DNA from 4 places in the Pseudomonas sp. MC6 genome. Region 2 is predicted to be linked to each of the others. Evidence: riboswitches for the same ligand, from Rfam matches in the RefSeq annotation. Region 2 holds a riboswitch; each other region holds the start of a gene.
What was found. A riboswitch is a leader RNA that binds a small molecule or an ion and turns the genes downstream of it on or off. The one in region 2 is predicted to bind cobalamin.
Positions count from the first base shown of each region.

Region 1 (3,206 bases), 1.1 Mb from region 2:
CTGGCCACGGCGATCGGCAGCGGATTCAACCCCGCTGCCTGCAAGCGCTGGCAGAACACATCGATGAACGCGGTGTTCGCCGCTTGCAAATGCGAGCGGTAAAACAGCACCGCCGCCACCGGGTTTTCCGGCAGCCATTCGGCTTGCCAGTCACTCAGTGCGGCGCTGGTTTTATTCGGGTGGTAAATCGCCGTGCGCGGCAGGGTCTGCGGTTCTTCCCAGGCGTAATCGCGGGAGAGCCAACGGCTGGCCAGACAGCGGAAGAAATCCAGCGCATTGCCCATGCCGCCCTGACGCAGGAATTGCCAGAGCCGGTCGCGTTCCTCGGCGTTGACGGTGCTCAAGTCGCTGAGTTCCGGATCGGGACGGTCATCGCCCGGTACCAGAATCAACTGCACACCACGCTCGGACAGCTCGACCAGCCGCTCGACACCATAGCGCCAATAGGCAATGCCGCCATGCAGCGAAATCAGAATCACCTTGGCGTGGCGCAGCACTTCATCGACGTACAGATCGACCGAGGCGTGATTCTGCACCTGCATCGGATTGGCCAGACGCAGGCTCGGATAATCTTCCGGCAACTGCTGCGCGGCTTCGGCGAGCAGCGCCAGGCTGGAGTCGCCGCTGCACAGGATCACCAGCTCGGCGGGGGTTTGTCCAAGGTCGGCAATGTTGTCATCCGAGACGAATCCGCCGGGCTGAGTCCTGAGCAGGTGCATGGTTTAAACGCTGAGCGCAGCGCGCAGTTGCGCTTCGAGTTGGGCGGCGTCGAGTTCCTGACCGATCAACACCAGACGCGTGACGCGCGCTTCATCGGCGCCCCACTGACGGTCGAAGTGCTTGTCGAAACGCGTGCCGACGCCTTGAATCAGCAAGCGCATTGGCTTGTTCGGGATGGCGGCGAAACCTTTGACACGGAGGATGCCGTGCTTGACCACCAGTTGCGTCAGGGCGTCGAGCAGCAGGCTTTCATCGGCTTGCGGCAGTTCGATGGAGATCGAATCGAAGGCGTCGTGATCGTGGTCATCGTGGTCGTCATCGCCTTCACCGTGGTGATGATCATGGTGGCTGTGGCGACTGTCGATGTGTTCTTCGGAACCGGCGCCAAGGCCGATCAGCACGTCCAGCGGCAGACGGCCGTTGCTGGCTTCGATGATTTTCACCGCCGGTGGCAGCTCTTCGGCGACTTCAGCGCGCACGCGAGCGAGATCTTCCGGACTGGTCTGGTCGGCCTTGTTGAGAATGACGAGGTCGGCGCTGGCCAGTTGGTCAGCGAACAGTTCGTGCAGCGGCGATTCGTGATCGAGATTCGGATCGAGTTTGCGCTGGGCGTCGACCTGATCCGGGAACGCGGCGAAGGTGCCAGCGGCTACGGCCGGGCTGTCGACCACGGTGATCACCGCGTCAACGGTGCAGGCGCTGCGGATTTCCGGCCACTGGAACGCTTGCACCAGTGGTTTTGGCAGGGCCAGGCCCGAGGTTTCGATGAGGATGTGGTCGAGGTCGCCGCGACGCGCGACCAGTTCGCGCATCACCGGGAAGAATTCTTCCTGAACGGTGCAGCACAGGCAGCCGTTGGCCAGTTCGTAAACGCGGCCGGTGGCTTCTTCTTCGGTGCAGCCGATGGTGCATTGCTTGAGGATTTCACCGTCGATGCCCAACTCGCCAAACTCATTGACGATCACCGCGATACGACGGCCCTGCGCGTTGTCGAGCATGTGCCGCAGCAATGTGGTCTTGCCCGAGCCGAGGAAGCCGGTGACGATGGTGACGGGAAGTTTGGCCAGTGTTTTCATCGGTATGCCCTTTGGCAAGCGGCGGGCATACGGGACGAGAACCGGCAACGCACGTGCGCGCCCGGAGAGTTCGCCACCGGATCACCCCGCCCGGTTGAATTGAGAATCTGTGACGAGGCAGGTCTCCTGGCTGACGGCGTTCAGGCGCTGGGCCTGGCGTTGGCTGCGCCTTCCCGCGGGCTCATCGATTGAGCTGGCAGTGGCGTGGCAGCGAACATCACCGTTCACAGTTGCGGGGGCAGCCGCGGCATTGACCGCGTTCCCTTCTTAGCTTCGGCAACGGCCGAAGAACCTCGAATGCGCAAGGCTACGCATGGCTTGCTTATGGGTCAATGTTTGGATTGGGGGCATATCCGTTGCTGCGGTTTTGGCTGCTGGCGGTTTCGCTCTTACAGCGAGTCCCTTTTTCAAACGCCAAAAAGGAACCAAAAGGCTTTGCCCCGGCGTACGGCACTTCGCTGAGGCTCAGTGTTCCCTCGCTACGGTGTCCATCCGGGGGCATCGCCTACGGTTTGCTTCGCTGCACCTCCTCTCGATGTGTTCGACTTCGTCGAACGGCGCTGCGCGCCTAACCCCGGATGAACACCTTCGCTCGGCCTTCCGAAGGGGTAAAAGATCAAAAACCAAAGCCAAAGCAAGATCACAAGCCAAATCAAAAGCCCCTCACCCTAGCCCTCTCCCAAAGGGAGAGGGGACTGATCGTGGTGTTTGGGAGAGATGCGCCGACTTGAAATACCGAGTCGAACTCAGATTCTGAAACAGATCAAAAGCCCCTCACCCTAGCCCTCTCCCGGAGGGAGAGGGGACTGATTGCGTGGAATGGAAGAGGTACACCGACGTGGAATACCGAGTGGAACGCACATTTTGAAGCACCTACCAATCGGCTCCCTCTCCCTCGGGAGAGGGCTGGGGTGAGGGGCAGCAACAACGCAAATCAAAAGCCGAACGCGCCCCGCTCCTCACCACTCAATAGGCCGAGTGTCAGCTCGCCTGCTCTTGATCTTGATCCACGGGCGACATCGGAAGGCTGAGTGGAGGGATTGATCCGGGCGTGGGAGCGCAGCGACCGTTTGGCGCAGCCAAACACAGCGAGAGGAGGTGCAGCGAAGCAAACCGTAGGCGCTGCGCCCGGATCGATCCCGGAGCGAAGGAACCCCGAGCCCCAGCGAGCGGGCCGAACGTCAGGGCAAGCCTTTTTGGTTACTTTTTCGGCGTCTGGAAAAAGTGACCCGCCGTAAGGGCGGAACCCTAATCAGCAACACCCGCAGCAACGGATATACACCCAAAAATTGACCAAAACCCCACCCCCATGCTCTCCTACACAACTTGTTACGGGTGCCCTTCACAGGGTGAAACGGGAAACCGGTGAATCATGTGCTTTACTCAAGCCCATGTCAGTCCGGTGCTGCC
Region 1 covers NZ_CP186504.1:1,290,141-1,293,346, reverse strand. Annotated here, with positions in the region: gene cobN (cobaltochelatase subunit CobN) at 1-719, opposite strand, end outside; gene cobW (cobalamin biosynthesis protein CobW) at 723-1,796, opposite strand; cobalamin riboswitch at 1,896-2,107, opposite strand; cobalamin riboswitch at 3,113-3,206, shown strand, end outside.
Region 1: it holds a riboswitch for cobalamin, as region 2 does, so the genes downstream of both, cobW (cobalamin biosynthesis protein CobW) here and ACOYXE_RS10505 (ABC transporter substrate-binding protein) in region 2, are expected to answer to the same signal.

Region 2 (3,206 bases):
ACCAAACCGAACACGGCCACCGGCACCGCCAGCCATACCGACGGCCAGCGCACGCCGCCAAGATTGCCCAGCAGCCAGAACATGATCCCGCGTGCCTGCTCGGAACTGGCCGAGCGGGTGATCAGAAACGCCGTGAGCGCGTTGAACAGCTGCGAGCCGGCGATCCCGGCAAGAATGATCTGCCCGGTGCCGCTGGCCGAACCGCTGACCCGCGCCAGCAGAATCACCAACACGAACGCCGTGACCGCGCCGGCGAAGGCACCGACTGACAGCGAGATCATCCCTGCGCCAACACCGAGCAGCGCCACCATCACCGCTCCGGTCGAGGCGCCGGCAGAAATCCCCAGCAGATACGGATCGGCCAACGGGTTGCGCAACAGCGACTGCAAAATCACCCCGCACGTCGCCAGACCGGCACCGCACGCGGCCGCGACCAGTGCGCGGGTCAGGCGGTAGTTCCAGACGATGCCTTCATCGATAGGATCCAGCGCGTACCCGGCGCCGCACAATTTGTTCGCCAGTACTTGCATCACCACGCTAGGTTCAATCGACGTCTCACCAATGGCCACGCCAGCAACCACTGCAATCAACAGCGTCGCCAGGGCCAGTAACGTGCGGATCAGGCTGGCACTCATTGCGACAGGTCATAGCCGTTGATGGCCGTGGCCAGTTGCTCGATGCCGTCGAACATGCGCAGGCTCGCCTGCATGGCCATGGCGTCGAGAATGATGATGCGGTTGTGTTTCACCGCGTCCATGTTGCGTGTCACCGGGTCGCTGCGCAGGAAGGCGAGTTTCTTTTCATAGTCGTCAGCGGGGAAGCGCCGACGGTCCATGCGCGCGATGACGAGGAAGGTCGGATTGGCTTTGGCGATGGTTTCCCAGCCGACCGTTGGCCACTCTTCATCGGACGCCACCACGTTACGCACGCCGAGGGTGCTGAGCATGAAATCGGGAACGCCTTTGTGCCCGGCCACGAACGGCTCGATGTCCATTTGTGCACTGGAAAACCAGACCAGCGCGCTGGCGTCCTTCAGCTGTTTGCCTTGGGCGGTGGCAATCGATTTGGCGAGGCTGGCCTTGAGCTCGTCGTTAAGTTGCTGGCCATGCTCCTGAACATCGAAGATCTGCGCCAGTTGGCTCACGCTTTTGTAAATCGTCTCGATGCGAAACGGCGCCAGTCGCGTGCCATCGGCGCCGACGAGGTTGTCCTTGGCCTCACAATCGGAGGGCAGCAGGTAGGTCGGAATCTTAAGTTCATGAAACTGCTCGCGGGTGCCCACCGCACCTTGTGGGCCGACCATCCACTCCAGTTCAACGGCAACCAGTTCCGGGCGCTTGCCGATCACCGATTCGAAACTCGGCTCGTTGTCGGCCAGGCGCTGGATCTTGTCGTCCTGCGCTTTGTACTTGGCCAGCACATTGTTGAACCACAGTGAGGTGCCGACGACTTTATCGCTCAGGCCCATGGCGTAGAGCATTTCCGTGCCGGCCTGGCCGATGGTCACGGTGCGCATCGGTGCGTGCTGGAAGGTCAGGGTGCTGCCGCAGTTGTCGATCGTCAGTGGATAGGCCGTCGGGGCCGCCTGCGCCATGGCGTAAAGGCTCAGGCCGGTAATGAGGGTGGCGATGCGGGGCAGCAGCATGGGGCAGTCTCCGAGGGAACCGTACGGGGAGCGGGAGAGTACGGATCGGAAACACATCTTCGAACGCAGTCAGGGCAACCGCGCAAGGCCGGGCAGCAAACAAAGACGCGCACGGCACGATGTCCTTCCCGGACACCCCGCCGGTTAGTAGTCACTGTGCCGGCAGGTCTCCTGACTGATGCGTCATCGCCTGGCTCCGGCCTTCCCGGGGTTCACCCAGTGGCAGTCGTGGAGCAGGCTCGGCACCTACAGTTGCGGGGGCAGTTCCGATCAATGCTGTGCAAGCACCTCGGATTCCCTGTTAGTCCCGTTCGGGAACCAGCGGCGGCATGTTAGTCGATCGAGCCGCTGAAGGGGAGACGAATCTGTCGTGGCGCGGATTAGTGCTGGCTCATCAAACCGTGCAATACGCCCAAACGCAGACCCGGTTCGGAGGGCACCATCTGCGCGATGCCGAACACTTTGAACGCCGCCAGCATCAGCACCAGACCACCGGGCAGAATGCTCTGGCGGTGCGCTTGCAGACCGGTCAGTTTCAGTTGCTGGACGTTGTTCACTTTCAACAGCAGCAGCGACAGGCGTAGTAGCCCGCCGTAGGTGATGCCGTCCTGGCCGAAGTCATTCAGGTGGTTGGCCTTGAGCACTTTGGCGAGCATGCGCGCAGTGCCGGAAGAGCCGATGGTTTGCTGCCAACCCTGAGCACGGTAACGCCGGGCAACTTTTTCAAACTGCAGGATGGCGAAGCGTTCGGCTTCCTGCAGCGCGCCGGCGGACACATCGCCGCCGCGAAAAAAGCGCGTGCTCAAGGTGCCGCTGCCGATGGCGATGCTTTCGGTGAGCAACGGTTGCGCACCCTGACCGAGGATCAGCTCTGTGGAGCCACCGCCGATGTCGACCACCAGGCGCAGGTCTTCAGCGCTTGGCAAGGCATGGGTCACGCCGGCGTAGACCAGCCGCGCCTCTTCATGGCCGCAGATGACGTCGATGGGAAACCCCAGATGCCGCTCGGCACTGGCCAGAAACAGTTGCGAGTTGTCCGCCTCACGCACCGCGCTGGTCGCCACCGCACGGACTCGGCCGGCCTCGAAGCCGCGCAGCTTCTTGCCGAACCGCGCCAACGCCTGCCAGCCGCGATCCAGTGCCAACGCGTCCAGCGCGCCACCGTCAAATCCTTCGGCGAGGCGCACCGGCTCACGCAGGGTTTTCACCTCCTGAATCTGCAAGCCCTTTCGACTGCGCACCGACTGGCCGATCATCAGGCGAAAGGCATTCGAACCCAGGTCGATGGCGGCAAACAGCGAGGCGTCGTCTTTCATGGGAATCCTTGCAGAGCTTCCGTCGGGAGGCGCGAGACGGTTTGCGAGGATTCTGCCGTGATCTTGATGACATCCTGATGACGGGGCAGGGGCGGTTCAGTGAATGTGTGGCTGTCATGACACTGTCATTATCCGGCGTTTATGCTGAGGCCAATACATCGCGTGTTCTTAAAGTTTTTGCTGCCATTTTTGGCAGCTTTTTTTTGCCCAAAATTCAGCGAAATCCCTGTAGGAGCTGCCGAAGG
Region 2 covers NZ_CP186504.1:2,373,264-2,376,469, reverse strand. Annotated here, with positions in the region: gene ACOYXE_RS10510 (FecCD family ABC transporter permease) at 1-623, opposite strand, end outside; gene ACOYXE_RS10505 (ABC transporter substrate-binding protein) at 632-1,645, opposite strand; cobalamin riboswitch at 1,790-1,983, opposite strand; gene ACOYXE_RS10500 (Ppx/GppA phosphatase family protein) at 2,026-2,961, opposite strand.

Region 3 (3,206 bases), 800 kb from region 2:
GGTCATTCAATTCGCTAGCCTGCACGAGGCCGAGGTGACGACTCGGCAATTCGATGCCAGTCTCACGCGACAACGCACCGTACCAGCGCAAACCTTCAGTCAGGCTGCCTTCGAGCAATTGCGCATGGCGCAAAGTGCCAACACGATTGGCCAGCACGCCGGCAAATGGCAAATCCGGCTGATACTTCGCCAGGCCCAGCGCCAACGCACCAAAAGTCTGCGCCATCGCCGTCCCATCAATCACGCCAAGCACCGGCACACCGAAGTGCCGCGCCAGATCGGCGCTGGACGGCGTGCCGTCAAACAGGCCCATCACGCCTTCGATCAGAATCAGATCCGCCTCGGCAGCGGCGTCCCACAACAGGCGACGACTTTCCTGCTCACCGACCATCCACATGTCCAGTTGATACACCGGCGCACCGCTGGCGCGTTCGAGGATCATCGGGTCGAGAAAGTCCGGGCCGCATTTGAACACGCGCACTTTGCGCCCCTGATTGCGATGCAAACGGGCGAGCGCGGCGGTGACGGTGGTCTTGCCCTGACCGGAAGCCGGCGCGGCGATGAGCACCGCCGGGCAGTGACGTGGTTGATTCAAAGTTCGACGCCTTTCTGCGCTTTGATGCCGGCCTGAAAGGCGTGTTTGAGCATGCCCATTTCGGTGACCGTGTCGCCCATTTCGATCATTTCCGGCTTGGCCGCGCGACCGGTGACGATCACGTGCTGCATCGGCGGACGCGCCTGCAGATCGCTGAGTACCTGATCGAGATCGAGGTAGCCGTGTTTGAGGGCGATGTTCAATTCATCGAGCACCACCAGACCGATCGACGGATCACGCAGCAGTTCGCGCGAGACTGCCCACGCGGCTTCGGCAGCGGCGATGTCGCGCTGACGATCCTGGGTTTCCCAAGTGAAGCCTTCGCCCATCACATGGAAGCGAACTTGCTCGGGGAAGCGGCGGAAAAACAGTTCTTCACCGGTGCTGTTGCGGCCCTTGATGAACTGCACCACACCGCACTGCATGCCGTGGCCCATAGCGCGGGCGAGCATGCCGAACGCCGAGCTGCTTTTGCCTTTGCCGTTGCCGGTCAGCACCAGCACCAGGCCACACTCGTCAGGCGAGTTGGCGATGCGTTCGTCGATCACGGCTTTTTTGCGTTGCATACGCGCCAGATGGCGTTCGTCGCGCTCGGGGGAATCAGTCATGGGGGAGCTCTCCGTTGAGGCTGGATAACGGCGGGCAGGCACAAGAATAGACGGCAAAAAGCCTGGCATCGCCCACCGTGATGCCGCTGGATGGATCAGGCCGGTCTCCGGGCTCATGAGCGGCGTTGGCCTGACTGCGCGCCTTCCCGCTTTGAGCAGTGGCATTCGACGCAGTGTTCACTCATTTACCGTTGCGGGGGCAGCGCCGGGATCGTGGTGGTTCTTCGTGCGAAGACAACCCTCACCGGCTTCCCTGTTTCACTCTGTCGACGCAGGTCACAGAGCACCTGAAACAAGCCGCGAAGGTTAGAGGGTTGGGGGTGGAGCGTCAATTAAAGAGGCGGCCATCGAGCGAATAACTGCCGTCGATCAATTCTCTGACGCCAATCTTGTGCCACACTGATACAAGTGATATCAAAGAGCCATGCTTTTTCCGAAACGCCCACTACAACAATAAAGGATGATGACGATGCAAGGCATGATCATCAGCAACCCGCGCCTGGAATTCCTGCGCCCGGTGCTTGAACGCTGGTTTGACTGTATCGACCGTTACAACGCCGTGCGCGGCGACAGCGACACGCCTTACTGGCATGACGAGAAAGCCAATCTCGGATTGCTCTCGGCGGCGGCGTGGATGGCCGAGCTGGTCACTTTGAACGACACTGCCACGCGCAAACAGAACGAAGAAGGCGAGCGCAATGCCCGCGCCGATCTGTTTCTCGCCGGTGCTGAGGACCGCGCTTTCATTCAGGCCACGCAACGCTGGCCAAAGGTTACCAACCTGAATCTGACCCAAGCTCTGCTGGACATCACCAACGATGCCAAACGCATCAGCTATGCCAGCGACCTCAAGCTCGGCTGCCTGTTTGTCGCGCCGCAAAAAGCCCAGCACAGCGCCAGCCCCGAAGAGTTGCAGGACATGGTCGACGATCTGCAAAAGGAACACACCTGTGCCGTCGCCTGGTATTTCCCCTACGCCTACCGCAAATTGCGCAGCGAAGCGGGCAACTATCACCCGGGCATCGCCGTGCTGTTCAAGGAAGCCCGCGGCTGAGCAGTTGAACCATCGGGCTTGCGCCCTCCTCTATGATTAGGAATGCATTCATAGGGAAGATCAGCAATGCGCAAGCCCCAGCTCGTTTTTGTCATCGCCTTCGCCGGAGGACTCGCCGCCTGCGGTGAAACCTCCAGCCTGCAAGTCTCCGACGGCACCGGCCCGTCACCGAAACTCCCCGAACCGAACAAGACCCTGATCCCGACGGTGAACATCGCCCCGGCAATCGGCTGGCCCGCAGGCGGCAAACCGACTGCGGCGGCTGGCACTCAGGTGGCAGCGTTCGCCGAAGGCCTCGATCATCCGCGCTGGCTCTATGTCTTGCCCAATGGCGATGTGCTGGTGGCGGAAACCAACGCCCCGCCAAAGCCTGATGACAGCAGTGGCATTCGCGGCTGGGTGATGAAAAAGGTCATGGGCAAGGCTGGCGCGGGCGTGCCGAGTCCGAACCGCATCACCTTGCTGCGTGACGCCGATCACGATGGCGTGGCTGAGACGCGCACGGTGTTCCTGCAGAACCTCAACTCGCCGTTCGGTATGACGCTGGTCGGCAACGATCTTTACGTCGCTGACACCGATCGCTTGCTGCGCTTCAACTACGAACCCGGCGCGACCGAAATCAAGTCGCAACCAATCAAGGTTGTCGATTTGCCCGGCGGCACGCTGAATCATCACTGGACCAAAAACGTCATCGCCAGCAAAGACGGCAGCAAGCTGTACGTCACGGTCGGCTCGAACAGCAACGTCGGCGAAAATGGTCTGGATAAGGAAGAAGGCCGCGCAGCGATCTGGGAAGTCGATCGGGCGACCGGCAATCACCGCATCTTCGCCTCGGGCATCCGCAACCCCAACGGCCTGGCCTGGGAGCCCAGCAGTGGCGCGTTGTGGACAGCCGTCAACGAGCGTGACGAAATCGGCAGTGATCTGGTGCCGGACTACATCACTTCAG
Region 3 covers NZ_CP186504.1:3,170,303-3,173,508, forward strand. Annotated here, with positions in the region: gene ACOYXE_RS14115 (cobyrinate a,c-diamide synthase) at 1-595, opposite strand, end outside; gene cobO (cob(I)yrinic acid a,c-diamide adenosyltransferase) at 592-1,203, opposite strand; cobalamin riboswitch at 1,285-1,509, opposite strand; gene ACOYXE_RS14125 (hypothetical protein) at 1,673-2,257, shown strand; gene ACOYXE_RS14130 (PQQ-dependent sugar dehydrogenase) at 2,324-3,206, shown strand, end outside.
Region 3: it holds a riboswitch for cobalamin, as region 2 does, so the genes downstream of both, cobO (cob(I)yrinic acid a,c-diamide adenosyltransferase) here and ACOYXE_RS10505 (ABC transporter substrate-binding protein) in region 2, are expected to answer to the same signal.

Region 4 (3,206 bases), 280 kb from region 2:
CGCGAATGTAGCGCATCGCAGCGCCGGCACCCCACAGGCGGTTTTCCGATTCATAACCCACCCGCGAGCGGGCGAAAAAGCTTGGAATGTCGTTGATCGTCACACCGGTGCGCGACTCGGTGAGGTTGCGCGTCATGTCCGCTTGCAGGCTCCACTGATCGTTGAGCGCCAGTTTGGCGTCGGCCTCGAAACCGCGCATCTGGATCGTGCCTTCACCGTTGACCCACTGAATGCCGTCGAGGGTGATCAAGTCGTCGATCTTGCGTTTGAACAGGGTCACGCTGGCGCTGAATTCGCGATCGAGCAAGAAGCCTTTGTAGTCGACACCGAGTTCAACGTTGCGGCTTTTTTCCGGTTTGAGATTACGGTTGCCGATCTCGTCGCCCGGTTCGTTGACGAACAGTTGCTCGGCGTTCGGCAGTTTGTAAGCGCTGCCGTACTGACCGCGCACCGACCAGTTGTCATTCAGATCGTACAGCGAAGTGAGCATGCCGACCGTGGCACTGTCGCCGCCGCTCATGGCTTCATGACGCACGCCGATGCTCGGGTGCCAGTCGGGCAGGGCGTCGATCTGCGGGCGCAATTGCGTGTAGAACGCATGGGCTTCAGCCTTGTCGTTGTCGATGATCAGCACATCGTCCTGGCCCTTGAACCACTGGTTGTCGGTGCCGAACACCAGCACATGGCCGCCGGGCAGTTCAGCCTTGCCTTCGGCCTGCACACCCCAATCGGTGAAGCCCCAATAGTCGTTGTGGTTAATGACTTTGGTGCCACCGCCGACGACGTTGTTGACCCGCGTGTAGCGCGTGTCCCAGTCGTTGATATGCCCTTTGACAAAGTAGCTCAGGCGCTCATTGATGGTCTGCTCGAAGGTCGCCGTGGCGATCTGTTGCACGCGGTCGTTGGTGGTGTTGTGGTTGTCGACCGGGCGGGCGAAGTCGAGGTTGGCGTCGGCGTATTGGTAGAACAGTTCCAGCCGCGCATCCTCGCCGAACGACTGAATGGCCTTGCCGCCAAACGTGGTGACTTCGTAGGCGCGGCGCTTCTCGCTGATGTTTTTCATGTCGCGGTTGCGATAGGGCTGGTAACCGTCGGAAACGTTGTGGCTGACATACGCCAGCAGACCGAGATCGCCGAAACCGTTCGTGAAGATGTTCTCGACGCGCGCGTCTTCGGTGGTGCCGCCGAAACTGTCGGCGCCCAGATTCACTTCGCCAGAGGTTTTGCGCGATTGCGGGCTGCGGGTGACGATGTTGATCACGCCGGAAACGGCCTGAGTGCCGAACAACAGACTCTGGCCACCCTTGAGCACTTCGATGCGCTCGATAGCGTTGGCCGGCAGGGTGTCCAGATAGAGGCCGCCGTACAGGCGATTGTTCAATCGAACGCCGTCGAGCAGGATCAGCGTGTCGTCGTTGCGCCCGCCGAGCAGCGAATAGGTGCCGTAGTCGAACGGGCCGTTTTTCGGCGCTACGTACAAGCCGGGAATGAACATCTGCATGACGCGGCTGACATCGGCGCTGGGGCCGGCGCGTTCGATCTGCTCGCGGCTGACGATCTCGACCTTGCTGCCGAACTTCGCCATCTCGGCGACAGTGGTGGACTCCACCGACGGTGCAGAAACGATTTGCTGATTGAGTTCCAGCGGCGCGTCGTCGGCCAGCAGCAGTGGGCTGAACAGGCAGCCGCACAAAAGGGTTGGAGCAGAAGTGTTGAAAGGTCGAATCATTGTCTTCTCGAAAAGGATCTTCGCAGAAGAGCATGCAAGAGAAGGCATCGCGCACAGCCAATACCGGCCCATGCCCGCCCACCGCAGGATTTTGCCAAACGAAATTCCAGGCCGGTCTCCGGGCTCGCGCGTATCGAGGCTTTCACCTTCCCATGGCCGTCTGGCCACAGTGGTGTATCGAAAGCATCACGCGCATACCGTTGCGGGGGCAGCACCGGACTGGTTCGAAAAGAACGTACCGGTTTCCCGTTTCACCCCATGCACGGCGGCATGGGACACCTGAAACTGGCCGGCATCTGAACATTCGACAGACCGTTCGTCAACTTGCCGATGAGTGCTCCTCAATCTGGATCTGCCAGTACCACCTATGGACGCCTGAGCGATCGCTTTGATCTGAATGGCTTGCCGACGTTCGGCCCTATATCCTGCACGCCTGTGTGATGGAATGACTTAGGGAAGAATTGCATGCCGTTCAGGGTGATGGTGGTCGGTGGTTACGGAAATTTCGGCAGCATCGTGTGCCGGCATCTGGCGTTGATGCCGCAGATCGGCCTGGTACTCTCCGGCCGTGATCCGCAAAAATTGCAGCGCAAAGTCGATGAACTGAATGGTCAATCGGGCAATGTCTGCGAAGGCTGGTGCGGCGATGCCATGGGCGCCGATTTCAAAGACGCATTGCGGGCGCTGAACATTCAGTTGGTCGTCCACACCGGCGGGCCGTTTCAGGGGCAATCCTATGCCGTCGCCGAGAGCTGCATCGACGCGGGCGTGAACTACTGCGATCTGGCCGACTGCCGAACTTTCGTCAATGGCATCGACGTGCTCGATGCGCGGGCGAAACTGGCCGGCGTGGCGATTCTCAGCGGTTGCAGTTCGGTCCCAACGCTGTCGTCGGCAATCATCGATGAACAGCGCCAGCGCTTTTCCCGCATCGACTCGATCGAACACGGCATTTCCTCATCGGCGAAAATGCCGGGGCTGTCGACCATCGAAGGCGTACTCGCCTATGCCGGCAAGCCGATCAAACAGCTGAAGAACGGCAAGGTGCATGAAGTGTCCGGCTGGCTGGACCTGACCTTGCGCAAAATGCCGCAGATGGGCACCCGGCTGCTGGCCAACGTCGATGTCCCGGACATGGACATCTTCGCCAGCCGTTATGGCGCGCAGACCCTGAAGTTCAAGGCCGGCGCCGGGCTGAAACTCGGCGGCATCGCCAACGGCTTGCTGGCGCAGGCTCTCAAGGTGGGGCTGGTGCGCGACCATGCGCTGTGGGCCGGCAGACTGCATCGACTGGGCCTGCGCTTCGAGCGTTTCGGCGATGGCAAAAGCGCGATGTACATCGACGTTCGGGGCCTTGGGTTTGACGGCAAACCGCTGTCGATGACCGCGCAACTCACCGCCCTGAACGACAAAGGCCCGGAAATCCCCAGCTGCGCCGCCGTCGCCCTGGCAACAAAAATGGCTTCGGGCTACGTAC
Region 4 covers NZ_CP186504.1:2,095,099-2,098,304, reverse strand. Annotated here, with positions in the region: gene ACOYXE_RS09410 (TonB-dependent receptor plug domain-containing protein) at 1-1,729, opposite strand, end outside; cobalamin riboswitch at 1,822-2,027, opposite strand; gene ACOYXE_RS09405 (saccharopine dehydrogenase family protein) at 2,195-3,206, shown strand, end outside.
Region 4: it holds a riboswitch for cobalamin, as region 2 does, so the genes downstream of both, ACOYXE_RS09410 (TonB-dependent receptor plug domain-containing protein) here and ACOYXE_RS10505 (ABC transporter substrate-binding protein) in region 2, are expected to answer to the same signal.